One region of the Nocardioides sp. OK12 genome, then DNA from elsewhere that is predicted to be linked to it. Evidence: riboswitches for the same ligand, from Rfam matches in the RefSeq annotation. Region 1 holds a riboswitch; each other region holds the start of a gene.

What was found. Region 1 has a riboswitch for cobalamin ahead of OCU29_RS02105 (hypothetical protein). Riboswitches for the same ligand answer to the same signal wherever they lie in the genome.
Region 2: another riboswitch for cobalamin. It lies ahead of OCU29_RS12805 (nitrite reductase); the one in region 1 lies ahead of OCU29_RS02105 (hypothetical protein).
Region 3: another riboswitch for cobalamin. It lies ahead of OCU29_RS12680 (ABC transporter substrate-binding protein); the one in region 1 lies ahead of OCU29_RS02105 (hypothetical protein).

Annotation. Positions count from the first base shown of each region.
Region 1 is NZ_BNET01000001.1:422,120-429,574, forward strand. It holds gene gatC (Asp-tRNA(Asn)/Glu-tRNA(Gln) amidotransferase subunit GatC) at 1-34, shown strand, start outside; gene gatA (Asp-tRNA(Asn)/Glu-tRNA(Gln) amidotransferase subunit GatA) at 67-1,557, shown strand; gene gatB (Asp-tRNA(Asn)/Glu-tRNA(Gln) amidotransferase subunit GatB) at 1,554-3,053, shown strand; cobalamin riboswitch at 3,097-3,217, shown strand; gene OCU29_RS02105 (hypothetical protein) at 3,295-4,389, shown strand; gene OCU29_RS02110 (hypothetical protein) at 4,386-5,345, shown strand; cobalamin riboswitch at 5,413-5,483, shown strand; gene OCU29_RS02115 (hypothetical protein) at 5,577-6,710, shown strand; gene OCU29_RS02120 (energy-coupling factor transporter transmembrane component T) at 6,707-7,455, shown strand, end outside.
Region 2 is NZ_BNET01000004.1:486,043-493,497, reverse strand. It holds gene OCU29_RS12820 (PhoX family phosphatase) at 1-1,465, opposite strand, end outside; gene OCU29_RS12815 (AraC family transcriptional regulator) at 1,510-2,544, opposite strand; gene OCU29_RS12810 (NAD(P)/FAD-dependent oxidoreductase) at 2,615-4,126, shown strand; cobalamin riboswitch at 4,207-4,346, shown strand; gene OCU29_RS12805 (nitrite reductase) at 4,491-5,321, shown strand; gene OCU29_RS12800 (precorrin-8X methylmutase) at 5,318-5,983, shown strand; gene OCU29_RS12795 (precorrin-2 C(20)-methyltransferase) at 5,980-7,455, shown strand, end outside.
Region 3 is NZ_BNET01000004.1:454,161-461,615, forward strand. It holds gene OCU29_RS12640 (glutamate-5-semialdehyde dehydrogenase) at 1-554, shown strand, start outside; gene OCU29_RS12645 (hypothetical protein) at 597-761, shown strand; gene nadD (nicotinate-nucleotide adenylyltransferase) at 772-1,407, shown strand; gene rsfS (ribosome silencing factor) at 1,404-1,796, shown strand; gene OCU29_RS12660 (histidine phosphatase family protein) at 1,793-2,413, shown strand; tRNA gene OCU29_RS12665 (tRNA-Ala) at 2,491-2,563, shown strand; gene OCU29_RS12670 (FAD-binding oxidoreductase) at 2,739-4,106, opposite strand; gene OCU29_RS12675 (putative quinol monooxygenase) at 4,123-4,446, opposite strand; cobalamin riboswitch at 4,533-4,666, shown strand; gene OCU29_RS12680 (ABC transporter substrate-binding protein) at 4,695-5,720, shown strand; gene OCU29_RS12685 (iron ABC transporter permease) at 5,717-6,760, shown strand; gene OCU29_RS12690 (ABC transporter ATP-binding protein) at 6,757-7,455, shown strand, end outside.

The sequences.
Region 1 (7,455 bases):
CATGGTGCCGCGGATCCTGGGGGACGAGCAGTGAGCATCGACCTGACCCGCGCCAGCGCCGACGCGATGGCGCGCGCCCTGGCCGCCGGCGAGACGACCTCGGTCGAGCTCACGCAGGCGGCGCTCGACGCGATCGCCGCCGTCGACGGCGCCGTGCACGCCTACCTCCACGTCGACGCCGAGGGTGCGCTCGCGCAGGCCGCCGCCTCCGACGCCCGCCGCGCCGCCGGCACCCCCGCCTCGGCCCTCGACGGCGTGCCCGTCGCGGTCAAGGACGTGCTGGCCACCACCGGCCTGCCCACCACCTGCGGCTCGAAGATCCTCGAGGGCTGGCTGCCGCCGTACGACGCCACGGTCGTGGCCCGGCTCAAGGCCGCGGGCCTGCCGATCCTGGGCAAGACCAACATGGACGAGTTCGCCATGGGCTCCTCCACCGAGCACTCCGCCTACGGCCCGACCCACAACCCCTGGGACCTCGAGCGCATCCCCGGCGGCTCCGGCGGCGGCTCGGCCGCGGCCGTCGCCTCCTTCACCGCGCCGCTGGCCCTGGGCACCGACACCGGCGGCTCGATCCGCCAGCCCGGCGCCGTCACCGGCACCGTGGGCGTCAAGCCGACGTACGGCGGGGTCTCGCGCTACGGGCTGGTGGCGATGGCCAACTCCCTCGACCAGGTCGGCCCGGTCACCCGCACCGTCCTGGACGCGGCGCTGCTGCACGAGATCATCGGCGGCCACGACCCGCTCGACTCCACCTCGGTCGACCAGCCGCTGCCCCCGCTGGTCGAGGCGGCCCGCCAGGGCGCGGCCGGCGACCTGTCGGGGCTCAAGGTCGGGGTCATCACCGAGCTGTCCGGCGAGGGCTACCAGGCCGGCGTGCTGGCCCGCTTCCACGAGTCCGTCGAGCTGCTGGTGCAGGCCGGGGCCGAGGTCGTGGAGGTGTCGTGCCCGAACTTCGTGCACGCGCTGGCGACCTACTACCTGGTGATGCCCTGCGAGGCGTCCTCCAACCTCGCCAAGTTCGACGCGATGCGCTACGGCCTGCGGGTGCTGCCCGAGGGCGTGGAGTCGCCGTCGGCCGAGGAGGTCATGCGGGCCACCCGCGACGCCGGCTTCGGCGACGAGGTCAAGCGCCGCATCATCCTGGGCACCTACGCGCTCTCCAGCGGCTACTACGACGCCTACTACGGCACCGCGCAGCGGGTGCGCACCCTGATCTCCCAGGACTTCGCGGCCGCCTTCGAGAAGGTCGACGTGCTGGTCAGCCCGACGTCGCCGACCACCGCCTTCAAGCTCGGCGAGAAGCTCGACGACCCCCTCGCGATGTACCTCAACGACCTCGCGACCATCCCCGCGAACCTCGCCGGCGTGCCGGGCATCTCGGTGCCCAGCGGTCTCGCCGAGGAGGACGGGCTGCCCACCGGGTTCCAGGTGCTGGCCCCCGCCCTGGCCGACGACCGGCTCTACCGCGTCGGCGCGGCCCTGGAGGCCGCGCTGGAGGCGCAGTGGGGCGGCCCGCTGCTCGACAAGGCTCCCACCCTGGAAGGAGCGGCCCGATGAGCGCCGCCGAGACCCTCGTGCCGTTCGACGACGTGCTGGCCGCCTACGACCCCGCCCTGGGCCTCGAGGTCCATGTCGAGCTCAACACCAACACGAAGATGTTCTGCGGCTGCCCGACGGCCTTCGGCGCCGAGCCCAACACGCAGGTCTGCCCGACCTGCCTGGGCCTGCCGGGCGCGATGCCGGCGGTCAACCGGGTCGCGGTCGAGTCGGCGATCCGGATCGGCCTCGCGCTGAACTGCGAGATCGCCGAGTGGTGCCGCTTCGCGCGCAAGAACTACTTCTACCCCGACATGCCGAAGAACTTCCAGACCAGCCAGTACGACGAGCCGATCGCGTTCGAGGGCTGGATGGACGTCGACGTCGACGGGGAGACCTACCGGGTCGAGATCGAGCGCGCCCACATGGAGGAGGACACCGGCAAGTCGCTGCACGTCGGCGGCTCCACCGGCCGCATCCACGGCGCCGACTACTCGCTGGTCGACTACAACCGCGCCGGCATCCCCCTGATCGAGATCGTCACCAAGCCGATCACCGGCATGGGGGAGAAGGCCCCCGCGGTGGCCCGCGCCTACGTGCAGCAGCTGCGCGACCTGATCGTCGCGCTCGGGGTCTCCGAGGCGCGGATGGACCAGGGCAACCTGCGCGCCGACGTGAACCTGTCGCTGGCCCCCAAGGGCTCCACGACGCTCGGCACCCGCACCGAGACCAAGAACGTGAACTCCTTCCGCTCGGTGGAGCGCGCGGTGCGCTTCGAGATGCAGCGCCACGCCGGCATCCTGGGCTCCGGCGGCTCGATCCTGCAGGAGACCCGGCACTGGCACGAGGACACCGGCGTGACCACCAGCGGTCGCGAGAAGTCCGACGCCGACGACTACCGCTACTTCCCCGAGCCCGACCTCGTCCCGGTGGCGCCCTCGCGCGAGTGGGTCGAGCAGCTGCGAGGCACCCTGCCCGAGAACCCGACGCAGAAGCGGGCGCGGCTGCAGGCCGACTGGGGCTTCACCGACCTCGAGATGCGCGACACCGTGGGTGCCGGGGCGTTCGGGCTGGTCGAGGCCACCGTGGCCGCCGGCTGCGCGCCGCAGGCCGCCCGCAAGTGGTGGCTGGGCGAGATGGCGCGACGCGCCAACGACTCGGGCGCCGACATCGCCGACCTCGGGGTCACCCCGCTCGACGTGGCCCGGGTCCAGGCCCTGGTCGACGAGGGGTCGCTCAACGACAAGCTGGCGCGCCAGGTCTTCGACGGGCTCCTGGCCGGCGAGGGCACCCCCGACGAGATCGTCGCGGCCCGCGGCCTGGCCATCGTCTCCGACGAGGGTGCGCTCAACGCCGCCGTCGACGAGGCGATCGCCGCCAACCCCGACGTCGCCGACAAGATCCGCGACGGCAAGCACGCCGCGGCCGGTGCGCTCATCGGCGCGGTGATGAAGCAGATGCGCGGCCAGGCCGACGCCGCCCGGGTGCGCGAGCTGGTGCTCGAGAAGCTCGCCTGACGGGCGCGTACCGCCGCCGGGCCCCGGCGGCGGTACGCTCCGCTCACCAACTCCACATGCACGCCCTCGCAGGGGGAAGCCGGTCGAACTCCGGCGCTGACCCGCAACCGTGGGCCGTCCCAGGACGGCGAGCCGGAGCACCCTCGTGCGGCGTACCGATCACACGCTGTCGAGGACCGCAGCGGTGTCGCCCTCGCCGCGCGTGGGGTCGTCGCCGCTGCTCGCAGCGGAGAGGAACCCCGTGAAGCACCCCCTCACCCGTGGTGCGGCGCTCGTCGCCGGCACCGCCACGGCCCTGGCCGTCGTGGCCGCCGCCACGCCCGCCGTGGCCGGCACGGCTGACAAGCAGCAGGCCGCCGCCGACTGGCTGGCCGGCGAGCTCGACGGCGGCGTCGCCGTCAACGAGCAGTACGAGTTCAACGACTACGGCCTGAGCATCGACACCGGTCTGGCGCTGCGCGCCCAGGGCCTCAAGGCCCGCAAGATCGCGAAGATCAGCGACGCGCTCGCCGGCGCCGTCGACAGCTACACCACCGGGGCCGACTTCGGCTCCGACGACGTGTACGCCGGCGCCACGGCGAAGCTGGCCTCCTTCGTGGTCCGCACCGGCGGGGACCCGGCCGCCTTCGGCGGCGTCGACCTCGTCGAGCGCCTCGAGGGCCTGGTGGCCACCGAGGCCCCGGTCGCCGGTCGCCTGCAGGACTCCTCCTCCTACGGCGACTACGCCAACACCATCGGTCAGGCCTTCGCCGCCCAGGCGCTGCAGTCCGTGGGCGCCGAGCAGGCCGCGCCGGTGACGTCGTACCTGCTGCAGCAGCAGTGCGAGGCCGGCTACTTCCGGCTCTCGTTCGCCGCCGCCGACGCCCCCGAGCAGGGCTGCGACGCCGACCCCGGCGACCCCGAGCAGGGCGCCGACGTGACCGCACTGGTGGTGCTGAACCTGCTCGAGATCGAGGCCCCCTCGGCCGAGGTGCGCACCGCGGTCGACGACGCCACCGCGTGGCTGGTCAGCCAGCAGAGCGACGGCGGCGCCTTCGACGGCGGCCCCGACGCCGGGGTGAACTCCAACAGCACCGGCCTGGCCGGCTGGGCCCTCGGCGAGGCCGGCGTCTGCGGCAAGGCGCAGGGCGCCGCGCAGTGGGTCAAGAAGCAGCAGGCCGGTGGCCGGGACAAGGCCCTGGCCCAGGAGAAGGGCGCGATCGCCTACGACCGCGCCGCCTTCCTGAGCGGCAAGAAGGAGGGCATCACCACGCTGACCGCCGACCAGTGGCACCGGGCGACCGCCCAGGCCGCCCCGGCGCTGGAGAACCTGCGCAAGGTGGAGTGCAAGGCGTGAGCCTGCGCCGCTCCCGCTCCCGCACCGGCTCGGTCCTGCTGTCCGCCGTCGTCGCGCTCGGCGCGGCGACGGCGGGGCTGGTGGCGGCCCCGCCGACGGCGAGCGCCGCCACCTGCAGCAACGCCGGCGGCGTCTCCGTGGTCGTCGACTTCAAGGGCCTCGGTGGCGGGCAGCAGACGGGCTGCGTCACCGGTGAGGGCGGCAGCAGCGCCGCGGCGATCTTCTCCGCGGCCGGGGTGTCGCTGACCCGGGCCCGCAGGCAGCAGGGCTTCGTGTGCCGGGTGCAGGACGTGCCCGCCGACGACCCGTGCGTCAACGCCTCGCCCGCCGATGCCTACTGGTCGCTGTGGTGGTCCGACGGCTCGTCGGGCTCGTGGAGCTACTCCAGCCTGGGCGTCGACCAGCTCGAGATCCCCGAGGGCGGCTCGGTCGGGTTCGCCTGGGACGACCAGTCGGGCCAGGTGCAGCCCGGCACCGCCCCGCCGACCAAGCCGGCCGCCGCGCCCTCGCCCAGCAGCTCGGGCGGCTCGGGGGGCTCCGGTGGCTCGGGCAGCACGGGCTCGACCTCGGGTGGATCGGGTGGCTCGGGTGGTTCGGGCGGCACGGGCTCGACGACCCCGGCGACACCTGCGCCGTCCGGGGGCAGCGCCAGTGCCGGCGCCGCCGTCGAGGACGAGGCCACCACCGGGGCCGAGCAGGGCCGCAAGAGGACGAAGAAGGACAAGGGCGCGACGGAGCGGTCGAAGGACGGGCGCGACGAGGAGCCCGAGCAGTCCGGGGAGAGCGCCGGTGCCGACGACCAGGACACCGTGGTCGACCTCGACGACACCGAGCCGGTCGCGGTGCCCGCGACCGACTCCGACGGGCTGCCGACCTGGGTCGCCCCTGCGGTGCTCGCCCTGCTGGGGCTGGGCCTGGCCGGCGTCGCGGTGGTACGCCGCCGTCGTCGGCTGTGAGGCTGGCATGCCGCCGTCGGGGCCGACGGCGGTATGCTGCACCCACCAACCACACCCGCGCACGTCGGGGGAAGCCGGTCGAAGTCCGGCGCTGACCCGCAACCGTAGGCCGCCCCAGGGTGGCGAGCCGGAGCACCCGCGTGACGCGCACCGATCACACGCTGTCGAGGACCGCAGCGGTGTCGCCCCTGCACCACCGGGTCGCCGCCGCGTGCAGCGGAGGGGAGCCCCGTGAGGAGCCAGAGCCGTCGAGCCCCGCTCGCCGCAGCCGTGGCCTTCGCCCTGCTGGGCGCGACCGCGTGCGGCGCGGAGGAGTCGACGGCCCCCGAGGCGGCCCCCCGGGCCGAGCAGCCGCCCGAGGCCGCGCTGGCCGGCGGCTGGTTGTCCGAGCAGCTCACCGACGGGGTCGTGCGCAACGAGCAGTACGACTTCGACGACCACGGCCTGAGCATCGACGTGGCCCTCGCGCTGCGCGCCCTCGGCGGCCACGAGGCCACCGTCGCGCGGGTCGCCGACGCGCTGGACGGTGCGGTCGAGGCCTACACCAGCGGTGGCACCGACGGCCTCTACTCCGGCGCGGTCGCCAAGCTGGCCTCGTTCATGACGCTCGCGGGGGGGGACCCGACCGACGTCGGCGGCGCCGACCTCGTCGAGCGCCTCGAGGGCCTGGTCAGCAGCCGGCCTGCCTCGACCGGCCGCCTCCAGGACACCGCCCCCGGCGCCGACGTCGCCAACACCATCGGCCAGGCCTTCGCCGCCCACGCGCTCACCACGGCCGGCTCGGCGGCCGCCGCGCCGGTCACGGACTACCTGCTCGAGCAGCAGTGCGCCGACGGCTGGTTCCGGCTGCTGCTCACCGAGGACGCGAAGGCCGGCGACCAGTCCTGCGACGGTGGTGCGGCCGCGCGCACCGACGACCGCAGCGTCCCCGACACCGACGCGACGGCGCTCGTGGTCCTCTCGCTGCTCGAGCTCGAGGACCCCTCGCCGCAGGTCGTGGCGGCCGTCGACCGAGCAGCGGCCTGGCTCGTCGAGCAGCAGGCCGCCGACGGCAGCCTCACCGGCGAGCCGGCCAGCGGCTCCACGGTCGCCAGCGCCAACTCCACCGGCCTCGCCGGCTGGGTGCTGGGGCGGCTCGGCTCCTGCGCCGAGGCCGCCCGCGCCGCGCAGTGGCTCAGCGACCTGCAGGTGCCGGCGGGTGAGCGCGAGGCCGGCGCGGTCGCCTACGAGGAGGCGGCGTACGACGCGCTGCCGGGCACCGGTCGCATCACCACCCCCGAGCGTGACCAGTGGCGCCGCGCCACCGCCCAGGCGGCCCCCGCCCTGGAGCACCTCGAGCCCGGGCGCTGCGAGGCCGGGTCGTGACCAGCACCGCGAGCCCGGCGACGACCCCCGGGGCCCCCGTCGGCGGCAACGCCCGGTTGCCGCGCGACCTGCACCCGGTGGCCTGGTGGGTCTGGGCGATCGGCCTGGCCGCGGCCGCCTCGGGCACCACCAACCCGTTGAGCCTGCTGCTGCTGGTCGGCGTCGCCGCCCTCGTGGTCTCGGCCCGCCGCTCCGACCAGCCCTGGGCGGGCTCCTTCCGCCTCTACCTGTGGCTGGGGCTGGCGATCGTGGTGGTCCGGGTGCTCTTCCGCATCCTGCTCGGCGGTGGGTACGCCGGCGGGCCCGTGCTGCTCGACCTGCCCGAGATCCCGCTGCCCGACGCCGCCGCCGGCATCGCGCTGCTCGGCCCGCTGACCTCGCAGGCCCTGCTCGCCGGTCTGTACGACGGGATGCGGCTGGCCACCATCGTGGTGTGCATCGGCGCCGCCAACTCCCTGGCCAACCCCAAGCGGCTGCTGCGCTCGGTGCCCCCGGCGCTCTACGAGATCGGCACCGCCCTCGTGGTGGCGGTGACGGTGCTGCCGCAGCTGGCCGACTCGGTACGCCGGGTGCGCGCCGCGCAGGGCCTGCGGGCCGGCGCCGGTGGCCGCACCGGCCTGGTGCGGCGCTCGCTGGTGCCGGTCCTCGAGGACGCGCTCGACCGCTCGCTGGCGATGGCGGCCGGCATGGACGCGCGCGGCTACGGCCGCAGCCCCGAGCAGGGGCGTGGCGCCCGGCTGCTGAC
Region 2 (7,455 bases), on a different contig from region 1:
CGCTCATGCCGGGCACGAACGAGGTGGTCTCGTCGCAGAGCGGGATCCACTCGCCGGTGCCGTCGTGCTGCCCGTCCTCGGTGCCGTCGCCGACGAGCTTGGCCACGGACAGGGTGCCGGCGGTGAGCAGCGTCTTGTTGTGTCGGCGCGCCTTCGCCGAGGGCCCCCTCCGCATCGCGTCGCGGGAGACGAACCGGTAGAGGTAGTCGCCGCGCTCGTCGTCGCCCATGTAGGCCACCACGTGCCCGTCGTCGGTCAGCGCGACGTTGGCGCCCTCGTGCTTGAAGCGGCCCAGCATCGTGTGCTTGACCGGCGCCTCGTCGGGCTCGTAGGGGTCGAGCTCGACGATCCACCCGAAGCGGTGCGGCTCGTGCGGGTCGGCGGCGAGGTCGAAGCGGTCGTCGACGGCGCTCCAGCCGCGCCCCGACCCGGTGATGCCGTAGCGGGCGTAGGCCTCGGTGTAGCGCGGGTCGAGGCTCTGGCCCTCGGGCAGGTCGAAGTACTGGTTGAAGTTCTCCTCACCCGACAGCACGGTGCCCCACGGGGTGTGGCCGCCGGCGCAGTTGTTCAGCGTGCCGAGCACGGTGGTGCCGCTCGGGTCGGCGCTGGTGCGCAGCCGCTCGTCGCCGGCCGCGGGACCGGTCAGCGTGAACGGGGTGTCGATGTGGACCCGGCGGTTGTAGCGGGCCTTCTTGAGGCTCTTGACCCGGCGCCAGGAGCCGGCGCGCGAGCCGCGGCGGATCTCGACGACCGACATGCCGTGGTTGGCCATCGCGATCGCGGCGACCTCGGTGTCGCTGTAGAGGCCCGTGGGGAACATCAGGGCCTCGTCGGTGTACTCGTGGTTGACCACGAGCAGCGAGCGGTCCTTGCGGTCGCGCTTGGCGTCGCGCAGCGGCAGCACGCCGACGTAGTCGCAGTTGTAGCCGAACTGCTGCTTGGCGGCCTCGGGGGTCTGGCGGCGCACGTCGAAGGCGGGGGCGCCGGCCACGACGCCGTCGCCCCAGCGGATCACCACGTCGTGGGCGAAGCCCGAGGGGGTCACGACCGCGTCGCGCTTGTTCGGCGGCACGGGGGTGAACGCGGCGCGGGCCAGGTCGCCGGAGACCGGGCGGCCCGCGGCGGCGGGCCCGGCGGGCTCCGCGGCGGCCGGGGCCACCGCCGCGGCGGCGAGGGTACCGCCGAGCACCATCACGCCACCGCCGGCGACCGCGCCGCGCAGCACGGCGCGACGGGCGACGGCCTTGGTGATCTCGTCCTGCACGTGCCCGTGGCCGGTGCGGTTGGGCTCGGGGTGGTCGCAGGCGTTGCCGCAGCGGTACTGGCAGGTCATGAAGCTCCGGCCGCCGTGGCGCAGGCCGGTGGGGGCGAGCGGCAGCAGCGTCCGGGCGCCCGGGGAGGTGGCCGGGGAGGTGGCCGGTGAGGCGCCCGGGGAGACGGCGGGGCGGGCGGGGGTGCAGGTCATGGCGGGTGGCTCCTGGGTCGTGGGGGTCCTACGCGCCAGCGAACCTAGGGACGCTGCGGGAGCCCGCCGCGACGGTGCGGTGACGCGTCGCCGTCGGCCGGGTGAACGCCGGGTGCCGGGCCGCGGCGCGCCGCGCCGGGTGGGCGCCCGGTCCAGCGGCGGTGGGCGTGCACGAGCGCCGCGGGCTCGGCGTACCCCAGGCGCGCGGCGACCTCGGCGACCGGCAGGCCGGCGCGGAGCAGGTCGGCGCCCAGCGATCGGCGCACCTCCTCCAGCAGCGCGCGGTACGACGTGCCGCTGGCGGCGAGCTGGCGGCGCAGGGTCCGGTCGGTGCGGCCCAGCGCCGCGGCCACCACCGGCATCGGCGCCCCGTCGGCGAGCCGCTGGGTGATCAGCACCCGCACCTCCTGGGGCAGCCCAGTCGCACTGCGCCGGTCGGCGGCCAGGTCGCGGCACACCGCCTCGGCGAGCTCGCGCCGGTGGGCGTCGCCGCCGGCCAGCGGCCGGTCGAGCTCGGTGGCCGCGAAGCGCAGCACGGCCCGGTCGGGGCCGACCTCGAGGTGGGCGCCCACGCCGCCGGGCACCAGCGAGTCGAGCACGGTGCGCACCGCCGTCGCGTCGCGGGCCACCAGGAAGGCGCGCACGTCGCGGGGCAGCGAGGAACCGTCGAGGACGGCCACGACCTCGTCGTCGACCAGCTCGACCCGCAGCACCACGAACGCGTAGCTGAGGTCGAAGAAGCGCTGCGTCACGTCGGCCACGTCGAGCACGGTGCGGCTGGTCATGAGCGCGAAGCCCAGCGCGCCGAACGAGCCGACGTCGTACGACGCCCCGACGGCCGCGCCGTCGTCGGGGACCCGGTGGCGCAGCGCCCGGACCACGCGCAGCTCCTGCGCCGCGGTCACCTCGCGCACTCCGCCGGGGCCCAGGTCGTCGAGGTGCAGGCCGGTGCCCATCAGCAGCGCGGCCGGGTCGAGGCCCCTGGCCCGCGCGTGCCGCAGCAGGTGGCGCACGCCGTCGGCGGAGCGGGGCACGTCCCAGCCGGCCAGCCGGTCGGGCGACGGCGCGGTCGACGACATGTCCGCGATTATCAAGTCTGTTGCGGCCGATGTCTCCCCCGCCCGCCTCGACCGACCTAGCGTCCAGGGCATGAGCCCGTCCCCCTCCCCGGCCAGCCCGTCCCCCGCCCCCACCGCCCGGTCGCCGCGCGTCGTCGTGGTCGGCGCCGGCTTCGGCGGGCTGGGCGTCGTGCACGCCCTGCACGAGCAGGGCGTCACCGACGTGACCGTGCTCGAGCGGGCCGACGAGGTCGGCGGGGTGTGGCGCGAGAACACCTACCCCAACGCCGCCTGCGACGTGCCCTCCCCGCTCTACTCCTGGTCGTGGTCGCCCAACCTCGCCTGGGGCCGCCGCTACTCCCCGCAGCCGGAGATCCTCGACTACATCCGGCGCACCGCCGCCGAGCACGGCCTGCTCGACGCGGTGGTCACCGGCACCATCGTCACCGGCGCGCGCCACGACGGCGAGGCCTGGCGGGTCTCGACCGAGGTCGCCGGCGCGGCGGGGCCGACGTACGACGCCGACGTGCTGGTGCTGGCCACCGGCCAGCTCTCCGAGCCGGTGGTGCCGGACCTCCCGGGCCGTGACGACTTCGCCGGGCCGGCCTTCCACTCCGCGCAGTGGCGCCACGACGTCGACCTGCGGGGCAGGCGGGTCGCGGTCGTGGGCACCGGCGCCAGCGCGATCCAGTTCGTCCCCGGCATCGCCGACGACGCGGCGGCGATCACGGTCTTCCAGCGCTCGGCGCCGTACGTCGTGCCCAAGCCCGACCAGGCCTACTCGAAGCGCCACCACGCACTCTTCCGGCGCCTGCCCGGCACCCTGGCCGCCGAGCGGCGCGCCGTCTTCTGGCTCACCGAGCAGCTCAACGGCGCCCTGGCCGGCGAGAGCCGGGTGTCGAAGCCGCTGACCCGGGCGCTGGAGGCGGCCTGGCGCGCCCACCTGCGCCTCACCGTCAAGGACGCCGGCCTGCGCGCGCGGCTGGTGCCCGACTACCCGCTGGGCTGCAAGCGCCTGCTCTTCTCGAACCAGTGGTACCGCACCCTGGACCGCGACCACGTCGACGTGGTCACCGGCGCCGTCGAGCGCGTGGAGGCCGGCGGGGTGCGGACAGCCGACGGCACCCTGCACGAGGCCGACGTGCTGATCTGGGGCACCGGGTTCGCGGCCACCGACTTCCTGCGCGGCCTCGACGTGGTGGCCCCCGACGGGCGCAGCCTGGGCGAGGTGTGGGCCGACGGCGCCCGCGCCCACCTGGGCATGGGCGTGCCCGGGTTCCCCAACCTGTTCAGCATCTACGGGCCCAACACCAACCTCGGCGGCAGCTCGATCATCGCGATGATGGAGGCCCAGGCTGGGTACGTCGCGCAGGTCGCGCGCCGCCTGGCCGACGGTGGCGCCCGCGCGCTCGCGCCGCGCCCGGAGGTCTGGGAGGCCTTCGACGCCGAGATGCAGTCGCGCCTGGGCGACAGCGTGTGGGCGGGCTGCACCAGCTGGTACACCGACGGGTCGCGGATCACCACCAACTGGCCGGGCCTGGTGGCCGAGTACCAGCGCCGCACCGCCACCGTCGACTGGTCGGAGCTGGAGGAGGTCGGCTGACCGGCAGCCGAGCGGCCCGCGCACCCGCCGGTCGGGGTTGGTACGGTCCACCTGCCAGTCACGCCTCCCCCGGGAGGCTCAGGGAACCCGGTGCGACTCCGGGACTGACGCGCAGCGGTGTGGGTGACGGGCGGGACACGTGGCACCTCCGGGTGCCGCAGCCACTGGGCTCCGGCCCGGGAAGGCGTCCTGGCCCGGTCGAACCCGAGTCCGAAGACCTGCTGGCCCTCACGGCAGCCGCCGGGAGGTCACCCACGGGCTCCGCGCACGGGCCCCGACCTCGAAGGAACCGATGGTCGACGTCGCCGTCCCCCAGACCCACTCCCCCGCCTCCCCACGCTCGCGAGCAGACCGGTGCCCGGGGGTGTCGCGCCCCTGGCCCGCCGACGACGGCGCCCTGGTGCGGCTGCGCCTGGTGGGCGGGCGCGTGCCCGCCGCCGCGCTGCGGGCGCTGAGCCGGGTCGCCCAGGAGCACGGCGACGGCCGGCTGCACCTGACCGGCCGGGCCAACCTGCAGCTGCGCGCCCTGCCGTCGTACGACGACGGCGCGCGCACGGCGCTGCTGCCCGAGGTCGTCGACGCGATCCGGGCGACCGGTCTGCTGCCGGCCCCCGCCCACGACCTGGTGCGCAACATCGTGGTCTCCCCGCAGACCGGGCTGGCCGGCGGCCGCGCCGACCTGCGCCCCGTGGCCGCGCGCCTCGACACCCTGCTCTGCGCCGACCCGGCCCTGGCCGCGCTGCCGGGGCGGTTCCTGCACGTGCTCGACGACGGGCGCGGCGACGTGGCCGGGCGCGGCTGCGACCTGGGGCTGGTGGCGCTCGACGACCGCACCGCCCAGCTGCGGGTCGGGGACGCGTGGGGCGAGGTGCTGCCCCTCGACGACGCCCCCGCCCGGCTCGTCGACCTGGCCCGCGCGTTCCTCGCCGCCCGCGGCAGCAGCCCCCAGGCGGCCTGGCACGTCAGCGAGCTGGCGCGCCCGCTGGCCCCGCCCAGCCCGCCGGACGAGCGGGCGCTGGTGCGCAGCGCGCCGCCGGCGTACGGCGTGGTGGCCGGCGGGTGGCACCAGGAGGCGGTCGACGGCGTGCTGGGCGCCGCCGACGTCGACGCCCTGGTCGACCGCGCGGGCGGTCCCGACGGCGAGCTGGTCGTCACCCCGTGGCGCGGCGTGCTGGTGCCGGAGGTCGCGCGATGAGCCGGCTGGTCGCGCCGCCGCGGCGCTACGACTACATCAGCGACGGCCCGGCGATCTACGTCGACTCCTTCGCCACGATCCGTCGCGAGGCGGACCTGTCGGGCGTGCCGGCCGACGCGGAGAAGCTGGCCGTGCGGATGGTGCACGGCAGCGGCCAGGTCGACCTGGTGCCCGACCTGGTCATCCACCCCGGCCTGGTCGCGGCCGCCCGGGACGCGCTGGCCGCGGGCGCCCCGGTGCTGTGCGACGCGCGGATGGTGGCGATGGGCGTCACCGCGAGCCGGCTGCCGGCCGGCAACGAGGTGCTGTGCCACCTCACCGACCCCGAGGTGCCCGACCTGGCGCGCCGGTGGGGCACGACCCGCACCGCCGCGGCCGTCTCCCTGTGGGAGCCGCGGCTGGAGGGGGCGGTGGTCGCGATCGGCAACGCCCCGACCGCGCTGTTCCACCTGCTCGAGATGATCCTCGACGGTGGTCCGCGGCCGGCCGCCGTCATCGGCTGCCCGGTGGGCTTCATCGGCGCCCGGGAGTCGAAGGAGGCACTGGCCGTCTTCGGCGACGAGCACGGCATCGACCTGCCGTTCGTGACGGTCCGCGGCCGCCGTGGCGGCTCGGCGATGGCCTCCTCGGCCGTCAACGCGCTGGCCCAGGAGCAGGAGTGAGCGGGCGGCTGTACGGCGTCGGGCTGGGGCCCGGCGACCCGGAGCTGGTGACGCTGAAGGCGGCCCGGCTGATCGGGGCGGCCGACGTGGTCGCCTACCACGCGGGGGTCGGCAAGCAGTCCAACGCGCGGCGCATCGCCGCCGACCTGATCCCGGCGGGCGCGGTCGAGGAGGAGCTGCGCTACCCCGTCACGACCGGCGCGACGAGCCACCCGGGCGGGTACGCCGGCGCGCTGGCCGACTTCTACGCCGAGTGCGGCGAGAGGCTGGCCGCCCACCTGGAGGCCGGGCGCGACGTGGTGGTGCTCGCCGAGGGCGACCCGTTGTTCTACGGGTCGTTCATGTACCTGCACGACCAGCTCTCGGAGCGCTTCGAGACCGAGATCGTGCCGGGGGTGCCGGCGTTCGCGGCCGCTACCGCGGCCACGGCCACGCCGCTGGTGCGCCAGACCGACGTCCTCACGGTGCTGCCGGGAACGCTGCCGAAGCCCGAGCTGGCGCGCCGGCTCGCCGACACCGACGCCGCGGTGATCATGAAGCTCGGGCGCACCTTCCCGGCCGTGCGCGAGGCGCTCGCCGAGGCCGGGCGCCTCGACCACGCCCTGTACGTCGAGCGCGCGGCGATGCCCGAGCAGCGCTGGCTGCCGGTCGCCGACGTCGACCCCGCGACCGTGCCGTACTTCTCGCTCGTGGTGGTGCCCGGCGACTCGCTGTCGGGTCAGGGGCGCCGGGCGCCGCGGGTGGCGTCGGAGGTCGTGGCTGACCGTGCGGCGCCGGCTGCCGAGCTGCTGGTCGTGGGGCTGGGGCCGGGGCCGGGGCGGTGGCTGACCCCGGAGGTCGAGTCGGCGCTCGCGGAGGTCGACCACGTGGTCGGCTACGCGCCGTACGTCGCCCGGGTGCCGCAGCGCCCCGGCCTGACCCGGCACGCCTCGGGCAACACCGTGGAGGTCGACCGGGCCAGGTTGGCGCTCGAGCTGGCCTGCCGCGGGGAGCGGGTGGCGGTGGTCTCGGGAGGTGACGCGGGGGTCTTCGGGATGGCCTCGGCGGTCTTCGAGGCGGTCGACGCCGACCCGGCGCTGGCCGACGTGCCGGTCAGGGTGCTGCCCGGTGTCTCGGCGGTGCAGGCGGTGGCGGCCCGCGCCGGGGCTCCGGTGGGCGCCGACTTCGCGGTCGTGAGCCTGTCGGACCGGCTCAAGCCCTGGTCAGTGGTCGAGAAGCGGCTGCGCGCGATCGCGGAAGCCGACCTGGTCCTCGCTGTCTACAACCCCGCCAGTCGATCGCGCACCGAGCAGGTGGTGACGATGCAGAAGGTGCTCCTCGAGCACCGCTCACCCGACACCGTCGTGGTCGTCGGGCGCGACGTGGGCCGCGCCGAGGAGTCGCTCGAGGTGACCACCCTGAGTGCGCTCGACCCCGAGAGCATCGACATGAAGTGCCTGCTGCTCGTCGGGGCGACCTCGACCCGCGTGGGC
Region 3 (7,455 bases), on a different contig from region 1:
ACGTCGACCGCGCCGCCGATCTCGACAAGGCGCTGGCGGTGGTGCTCAACGCCAAGACCCACCGCCCCAGCGTCTGCAACGCCGCCGAGACGCTGCTCGTGCACGCCGACCTCGCCGAGACCTTCCTGCCCCGCGTCGTCTCCGCGCTGCAGGAGGCCGGGGTGACCGTGCACGGCGACGCCGCGACCGCGGCGCTGCCCGGCGTCGTCCCGGCCACCGACGACGACTGGGACACCGAGTACCTCTCCCTGGACCTGGCCGTGGCCGTCGTCGACTCGATCGACGCCGCGATCGCCCACGTGCGCCGCCACTCGAGCGCCCACAGCGAGGCCATCCTCACCGAGGACCAGTCGGCCGCGCGCCGCTTCGTGGCCTCGGTCGACTCGGCGGCGGTGCTGGTCAACGCCAGCACCCGCTTCACCGACGGGGGAGAGCTGGGCTTCGGTGCCGAGATCGGGATCAGCACCCAGAAGCTGCACGCCCGCGGCCCGATGGGGCTGCCCGAGATGACCTCGACCAAGTACGTCGTCACGGGCGAGGGGCACGTGCGCTGAGGCGGTGCCGGGCGGGGGCGGCCCGGGCGGTAGTCTGTGGCCATGACCGCGGCCCAGATCCTGCAGAGCACCGTCGTCCTCGCCTCCGAGGCCGAGCACGAGGTCGACCACCTGGTGTCCTACGGCGTCGGGCTGCTGGTCCTGGTGATCATGCTGGGCCTGCTCGCCGCGCTGCTCGGGTTCGGCAACGGCCGCGAGCACAGCTGAGCCTCGGCTCGTGACGCGTCGACGCCGGGTCGGCGTCATGGGCGGCACCTTCGACCCCATCCACCACGGGCACCTCGTGGCGGCCTCGGAGGTCCAGGCGTGGTTCGACCTCGACGAGGTCGTCTTCGTCCCCACCGGCGACCCCTGGCAGAAGGCCGACCGGCAGGTCACCGAGGCCGAGCACCGCTACCTGATGACGGTGATCGCGACCGCGGCCAACCCGCGCTTCAACGTCAGCCGCGTCGACATCGACCGCAGCGGGCGGACGTACACCATCGACACCCTGCGCGACCTGCGTGAGCGGCTGCCCGACGCCGACCTCTACTTCATCACCGGCGCCGACGCGCTGGCCGAGATCTTCACCTGGCGCGACGCCGACGAGCTCTTCGAGCTCGCCCAGTTCGTGGGCTGCACCCGGCCCGGCTACGAGATGGACGAGGAGACGTTGCGGTCGATCCCGGCCGACCGTGTCACGATGGTGGAGATCCCCGCACTGGCCATCTCGTCCACGGACTGCCGTGCGCGCACGCAGCGTGGCGAGCCGGTGTGGTACCTCGTGCCCGACGGCGTCGTCCAGTACATCGCCAAGCACGACCTCTACCCAGGCGCCCCCGGCGCCGCCACGACCCACCTCGGAGACTCATGACCGCCACCGACCACGCGATCGAGCTCGTGCACGCCGCGGCGCGCGCCGCCGGCGACAAGCTCGGCCAGGACCTCCTCGCCTACGACGTCAGCGAGCAGCTGGCCATCACCGACGCCTTCCTCCTCGTCTCCGCCTCCAACGACCGCCAGGTCAAGGCGATCGTCGACGAGGTCGAGGACAAGCTGCGCGAGATCGGCGCCAAGCCGATCCGCCGGGAGGGCGAGCGCGACGGGCGCTGGGTCCTCATCGACTACGGCGAGATCGTGGTGCACGTCCAGCACGAGGAGGAGCGCGAGTTCTACGCCCTCGAGCGGCTGTGGCGCGACTGCCCGGTCATCGAGCTGCCGGCCGACGCCACGGGTCCCAGCGCTCCCCGCGACCCGGCGTGAGCCGCACCCTGGTCCTGCTCCGGCACGGCCAGACCGCCTCCAACCGCGAGCGGCGGATCCAGGGCCAGCTCGACGTCGACCTCGACGACACCGGCCGCGAGCAGGCGGCGCGCACCGCGCCCGTCGTGGCCGCGCTGCGCCCGGACGTCGTGTGGTGCTCCGACCTGGCCCGTGCCCGGGCCACCGTCGCGCCGGTGCTGCGCGAGCTGGGCCGCGAGCCGTCGTGGGCGTCGTACGACGCACGGCTGCGCGAGTTCCACCTCGGCGAGCGGCAGGGCCTCACCCACGACGAGTACCGCGCGCTCGACGCGACGGAGTTCTCGGCGTTCCGGGCCGGTGGCTACGACGTGGTGCCGGGGGCCGAGAAGGCCGCCGAGGTGGGCCTGCGGATGGGCGAGGCGCTCGGCGAGCTGCTGCGGGCGACCCCCGCGGGCGGTACCGCGCTGGCGGTCTCGCACGGGGCGGCGATCCGGGTCGCCACGGGGGCGCTCCTGGGCTGGCCCGAGCAGCAGTTCGCGACCCTCCAGGGAGTCGGGAACTGCGGCTGGGTGGTCTTCCGCGAGCACGCCGGCGACGGCGTGCTGCGCCTCGAGGCCTACAACCGCACGGTGTCCTGACCCCCGATTTCACATCGTCGTGGGCGTCGGCTAATGTTCCGCAGGTCGCTCACCGGCAACGGGGAGGCAGACGAGTTGGGGCTGTGGCGCAGCTGGTAGCGCATCTGCATGGCATGCAGAGGGTCAGGGGTTCGAGTCCCCTCAGCTCCACAACGACGCAAGACCCCCGGCACAGCGCGGAAGCGCTGAGCCGGGGGTCTTCGTCGTTGTGCAGAGGAGCCGAGTCGTCGCTCCTTCCCGGGAGGAGCGAAGCGGGGGACGGGAAGAAGCGACGACTCGGCGATCCCGAGGCGAGGCGTGAGCGGCAGGCGGCCGCAGGCCGAGCTCAGCCCAGCACAGCCCCAGGATTCAAGATGCCGAGCGGGTCCAGCGCCCCCTTGACCGCCCGCGACATCGCCATCGCGCCGGGGTCGAGCTCGCGGGCCAGCCAGTCGCGCTTGAGCCTGCCCACGCCGTGCTCGCCGGTGATGGTGCCGCCGAGCTCGAGGGCGGCGGCGGTGATCGCGTCGAAGGCGCGCGTCGCGGCGGCCACGGAGGCCGGGTCGGCGGCGTCGTGGACGATCGTGGGGTGCATGTTGCCGTCGCCGGCGTGCCCGAAGACGCCGATGGTCAGCGCCTCCTGCTCGGCCACCCGCTCGACGGCCTCGAGGAGCTCGACCACCCGTCCGCGCGGCACGCAGACGTCGTCGAGGACCCAGTCGCCGAGCCGCTCCAGCGCCGGCAGCGCCTGGCGCCGCGCCTCGAGCAGCGCCTCGCCCTCGGCGGCGTCGTCGGCCGCCACGACGTCCTCGGCGCCGGCGTCCTCGCACAGCGCCGCCATCCGCTCCAGCACGGCGGGCGCGTCCTCGCCGTCGCACTGGGCCAGCAGCATCGCCGCCGGGGTGCCGTCGGCGCCGAGGCCCATCCCGGTCAGCTCGTCGACGGCGTCGAGCGTGGTGCGGTCCATGATCTCGAGCATCGACAGGTCGAGCCCGGCCCGGGTCACGGCGGCGACCGCCGCGCCGGCGGCGGCCAGGCCGGGGAACGTCGCGACCAGCGTGCGGGCGGGCGCCGGCGCCGGCAGCAGCCGCAGGGTGATCTCGGTGACGACGCCGAGGGTGCCCTCGGAGCCGACCAGCAGCGCGGTGAGGTCGTAGCCGGCCACGCCCTTGGCGGTCCGGCGACCGGTGCGGGTCACCGTGCCGTCGGCCAGCACCACCTCGAGGCCGAGCACGAAGTCGCCGGTGACGCCGTACTTCACGCAGCACATGCCGCCGGCGTTGGTCGCGACGTTGCCGCCGATGGTGGAGAAGGCCACCGACCCGGGGTCGGGCGGGTAGAAGAGGCCGACCTCGGCGACGGCGGCGCGCAGGTCGCCGGTGACGACCCCGGGCTGCACCACGGCCAGCCGCTCGTCGGGGTCGACCTCGAGCACCCGCGTCAGGCGCCGGGTGGAGAGGACCACCGAGCCCTCGGGTGCGCTGGCGGCGCCGGACAGGCCGCTGCCGGCGCCGCGCACCACCACCGGCACCCGGTGCTCGTGGGCGATGGCGAGCACCGCCGCGACGTCGGCGGTGGTGCGGGGGCTCACGACGGCGACCGGCCCGGCCCCGCCGCTCACCCCGAGGGCCGTCTCGTCGCGTGCGTACGACGCGACGAGGTCGGGGTCGGTGGTGACCAGGTCGGGACCGAGCGTGTCGAACGGAGTGCTCATCGGTGCCGCTCGAGCCTCAGCCGACCCGCATCTCGCCGAGCTCGGACCAGCCGGTGCCCTCGACCTCGGTGCTGACGATGCGCGGGGTCTCGACGAGGTAGGCCGGCAGCTCGCGGGTGGCCTTCTGGAAGTGCTCGGACTGCACGTGGGCCGCGCCGGCGTCACCGTCGGCGAAGGCCTCGGTGAGGAAGTACTCGTCGCTGTCGTCGAGCGCACGCGCCCAGTCGAACCACAGGCAGCCCGGCTCGGCGCGGGTCGACTCGGTGAACTCGCGCGAGATCTCGGGCCAGGCCTCGGCGTGCTCGGGCTTGATGCGGAACCGGGCGGTGATGAAGATCAAGAGACTCTCCTCGTGGGGGGACGGACGGTCGAGGTCGACCGCTGCGTGGACCTGCCGCGCCGAGCCTAGGCGCCACGGCGCTACGCTGCCCGCACACGTCTCGTGGTGACCAGGAACCCGGTGCCGGCAGCGATGCCGAAGTCCGGGGCGGTTCCGCCACTGTGAGCCCGCAGCAGCACCGCGGGCGAGCCAGACACTGGCCACGGGACCTCCGTCGAGCAAGGGGCGAGAACCCCGAGGAGAAACCCATGAGGCCCTGCCGGTCCGTGTCCACCCACCCCACGACGAGCCGGCGCCCGCTGGCGGCCACGGCCGCGCTCGCGCTGGCCCTGCTGACCTCCGCGTGCGCCGGGGCCCCGCAGCCGCCGGCGAGCGCCGCGGCCGAGGCCACCGGGTTCCCGGTGGAGGTCACCAGCTGCGGGCACACCAGCACGATCGCGAGCCCCGTGCGCCGGGCGGTCACGATGAACCAGGGTGCCACCGAGGTCGCCCTCGCGCTCGGCGTCGAGGACCGGCTGGCGGGCACCGCCTACCTCGACGACGCCGTGCCGCAGCGCTGGGCGGCGGCGTACGACGCGGTGCCGGTGCTGTCCCCGGAGTACCCCACCCGCGAGGAGCTGCTCGCGGTGGAGCCCGACCTCGTGTACGGCGCCTACGCCAGCGCCTTCGACGCCGGTGCGGCCGGGAGCCGGGCCGAGCTGGAGCGCACCGGCACCGCCGCCTACCTCTCGCCGTTCGGCTGCGAGGAGCAGGACCTGCGTCCCGACGCGTCCTTCGAGGCGGTGTGGGACGAGGTCGACTCCGTGGCGGCCGCGTTCGGGGTGCCCGACCGGGCCGAGGCGCTGCGCGCCGAGCAGCAGCAGCGGCTGGCCGAGCTCGCCGCCGAGGAGGCGGGGGCCGGGCTCGAGGTGCTCTGGTACGACTCCGGGGACCGCGCGCCGTACGTCGGGGCGGGCGCGGGCGGGCCGCAGCTGGTGCTGGACGCCGTGGGTGCGAGCAACGTCTTCGCCGACCAGCCGGGCAGCTGGGTCGAGGCCAGCTGGGAGGAGGTCGTCGCCGCCGACCCCGACGTCGTCGTGCTCGCCGACGCCTCCTGGTCCAGCGCGGAGGAGAAGATCGCTTACCTGGAGGCCGACCCGGTGCTCAGCACCCTGCGGGCGGTGCGTGAGCAGCGCTTCGTCACCGTCGCGTTCTCCGAGTCGACCGCCGGGGTGCGGCTGGTCGACGGTGCCGTCTCGGTGGCCGCCCAGCTGGCGGGCCTGGACGCCTCGTGAGACGGGGCCGACCGGCCCTCTCGACCCTCGCGCTGCTGACCACGGCGGCCCTGCTGCTGCTGAGCATGGCCGCGGCGCTGGGCATCGGGGCGGTCCCGGTCCCGCTGTCGACGGTCGTCGAGGTGGTGGCGCGCCGGCTGGGCGCGGACGGCCTCGACGTGCGGCTGCTCGACGACCAGATCGTCTGGCAGCTGCGGATGCCGCGCGTGCTCGGGGCCGCCGCCATCGGGGCGGCGCTGGCCTGCTGCGGCGCGGTGCTGCAGGCGCTGACCCGCAACGACCTGGCCGACCCCTACCTGCTCGGGATCTCCAGCGGGGCCGCGGTCGGGGCGGTCACCGTGATCGTGCTCGGTGTCCCGGTCGTGGGGCTGGTGGGCTCGGCCGCCGTGGCCGCGGCCGGGTTCGCCGGCGCCCTCGGGGCGCTGGTGCTGGTGCTGGTGCTGGCCGCCGGTCGCGGCGGCAGCCTCTCGCCCGGACGCACCGTCCTGGCCGGCGTGGCCACGGCGCAGGTGTGCGGCGCCTACACCTCGATGGTCGTCATCCTGGCCGGCGACTCCGACGCGGCCCGCCGTGTGCTGACCTGGACCCTGGGGTCGGTGGCCGGCCTGCGCTGGGGCACCGCGGCGACCGTGGGCGCGGTCGCCGTCGTCTCCACGGTGGTCTTCGTGGCGATGGCCGGCCAGCTCGACGCCCTGGCCTTCGGTGAGTCCTCGGCCCGCTCGCTGGGCATCGAGGTGGAGCGCCTGCGCTGGGTGCTGATGGTCGTCACCGCCCTGGTGACGGCCTGCCTGGTCGCCTTCTCGGGCGCGATCGGCTTCGTGGGCCTGGTGGTGCCGCACGTGGTGCGCTTCGTGACCGGGCCGCAGCACCGGCTCCTGCTGCCGCTCGCGGCGCTGCTCGGCGCGGTGCTGCTCGTGTGGGCCGACACGCTGGCCCGCTCGCTGGTGCAGGGTCAGGAGATCCCGATCGGGGTCGTGACGGCGCTGGTCGGCGCCCCCTTCTTCGCCTACCTGCTGCGGCGCACCCGGGTGGCGGCGTGAGCGCGCCGGCGCTCGAGGCGCTCGGCGTGGGCCTGCGCGTGCCGGGGCGCGGGGCGCCGGTGCTCGACGCCGTCGACCTGCGCTGCCGACCGGGCCGGGTGACCGGCCTCCTGGGCCCCAACGGCTCGGGCAAGACGACGCTGCTGCACATGGTCGCGGGGCTGCGCCGTCCCGACGACGGGCTGGTGCGCCTCGACGGCGTCGACGTGCACCGGATGCCCGCGCGGCTCCGGGCCCGCCGGATCGCCCTGGTCGAGCAGCACGCCGAGACCGCCCTGTCGCTGACGGTGCGCCAGGTCGTGGGCCTCGGGCGGACGCCGTACCGCTCCCGGTGGGGCGCGGGGCCGCTGCGCGGCGCCGACGCCGACGCGGTCGAGCGGGCGATGCGGACGGTGCGGGTCGAGCACCTCGCCGAGCGCGGGTGGGACCGGCTCTCCGGCGGTGAGCGGCAGCGCACCCAGCTGGCCCGGGCCCTGGCCCAGGAGCCGTCGCTGCTGCTGCTCGACGAGCCGACCAACCACCTCGACCTGGGCCACCAGCTCGACTTCCTGGAGCGGGTGCGCGCGAGCGGCCTGACCACGGTGGCTGCGCTGCACGACCTCGAGATGGCCGCGGCCTACTGCGACGACGTCGTGGTGCTCGACGACGGGCGGGTGCGGGCCGCCGGGCCGGTCTCCGAGGTGCTCACGCCCGAC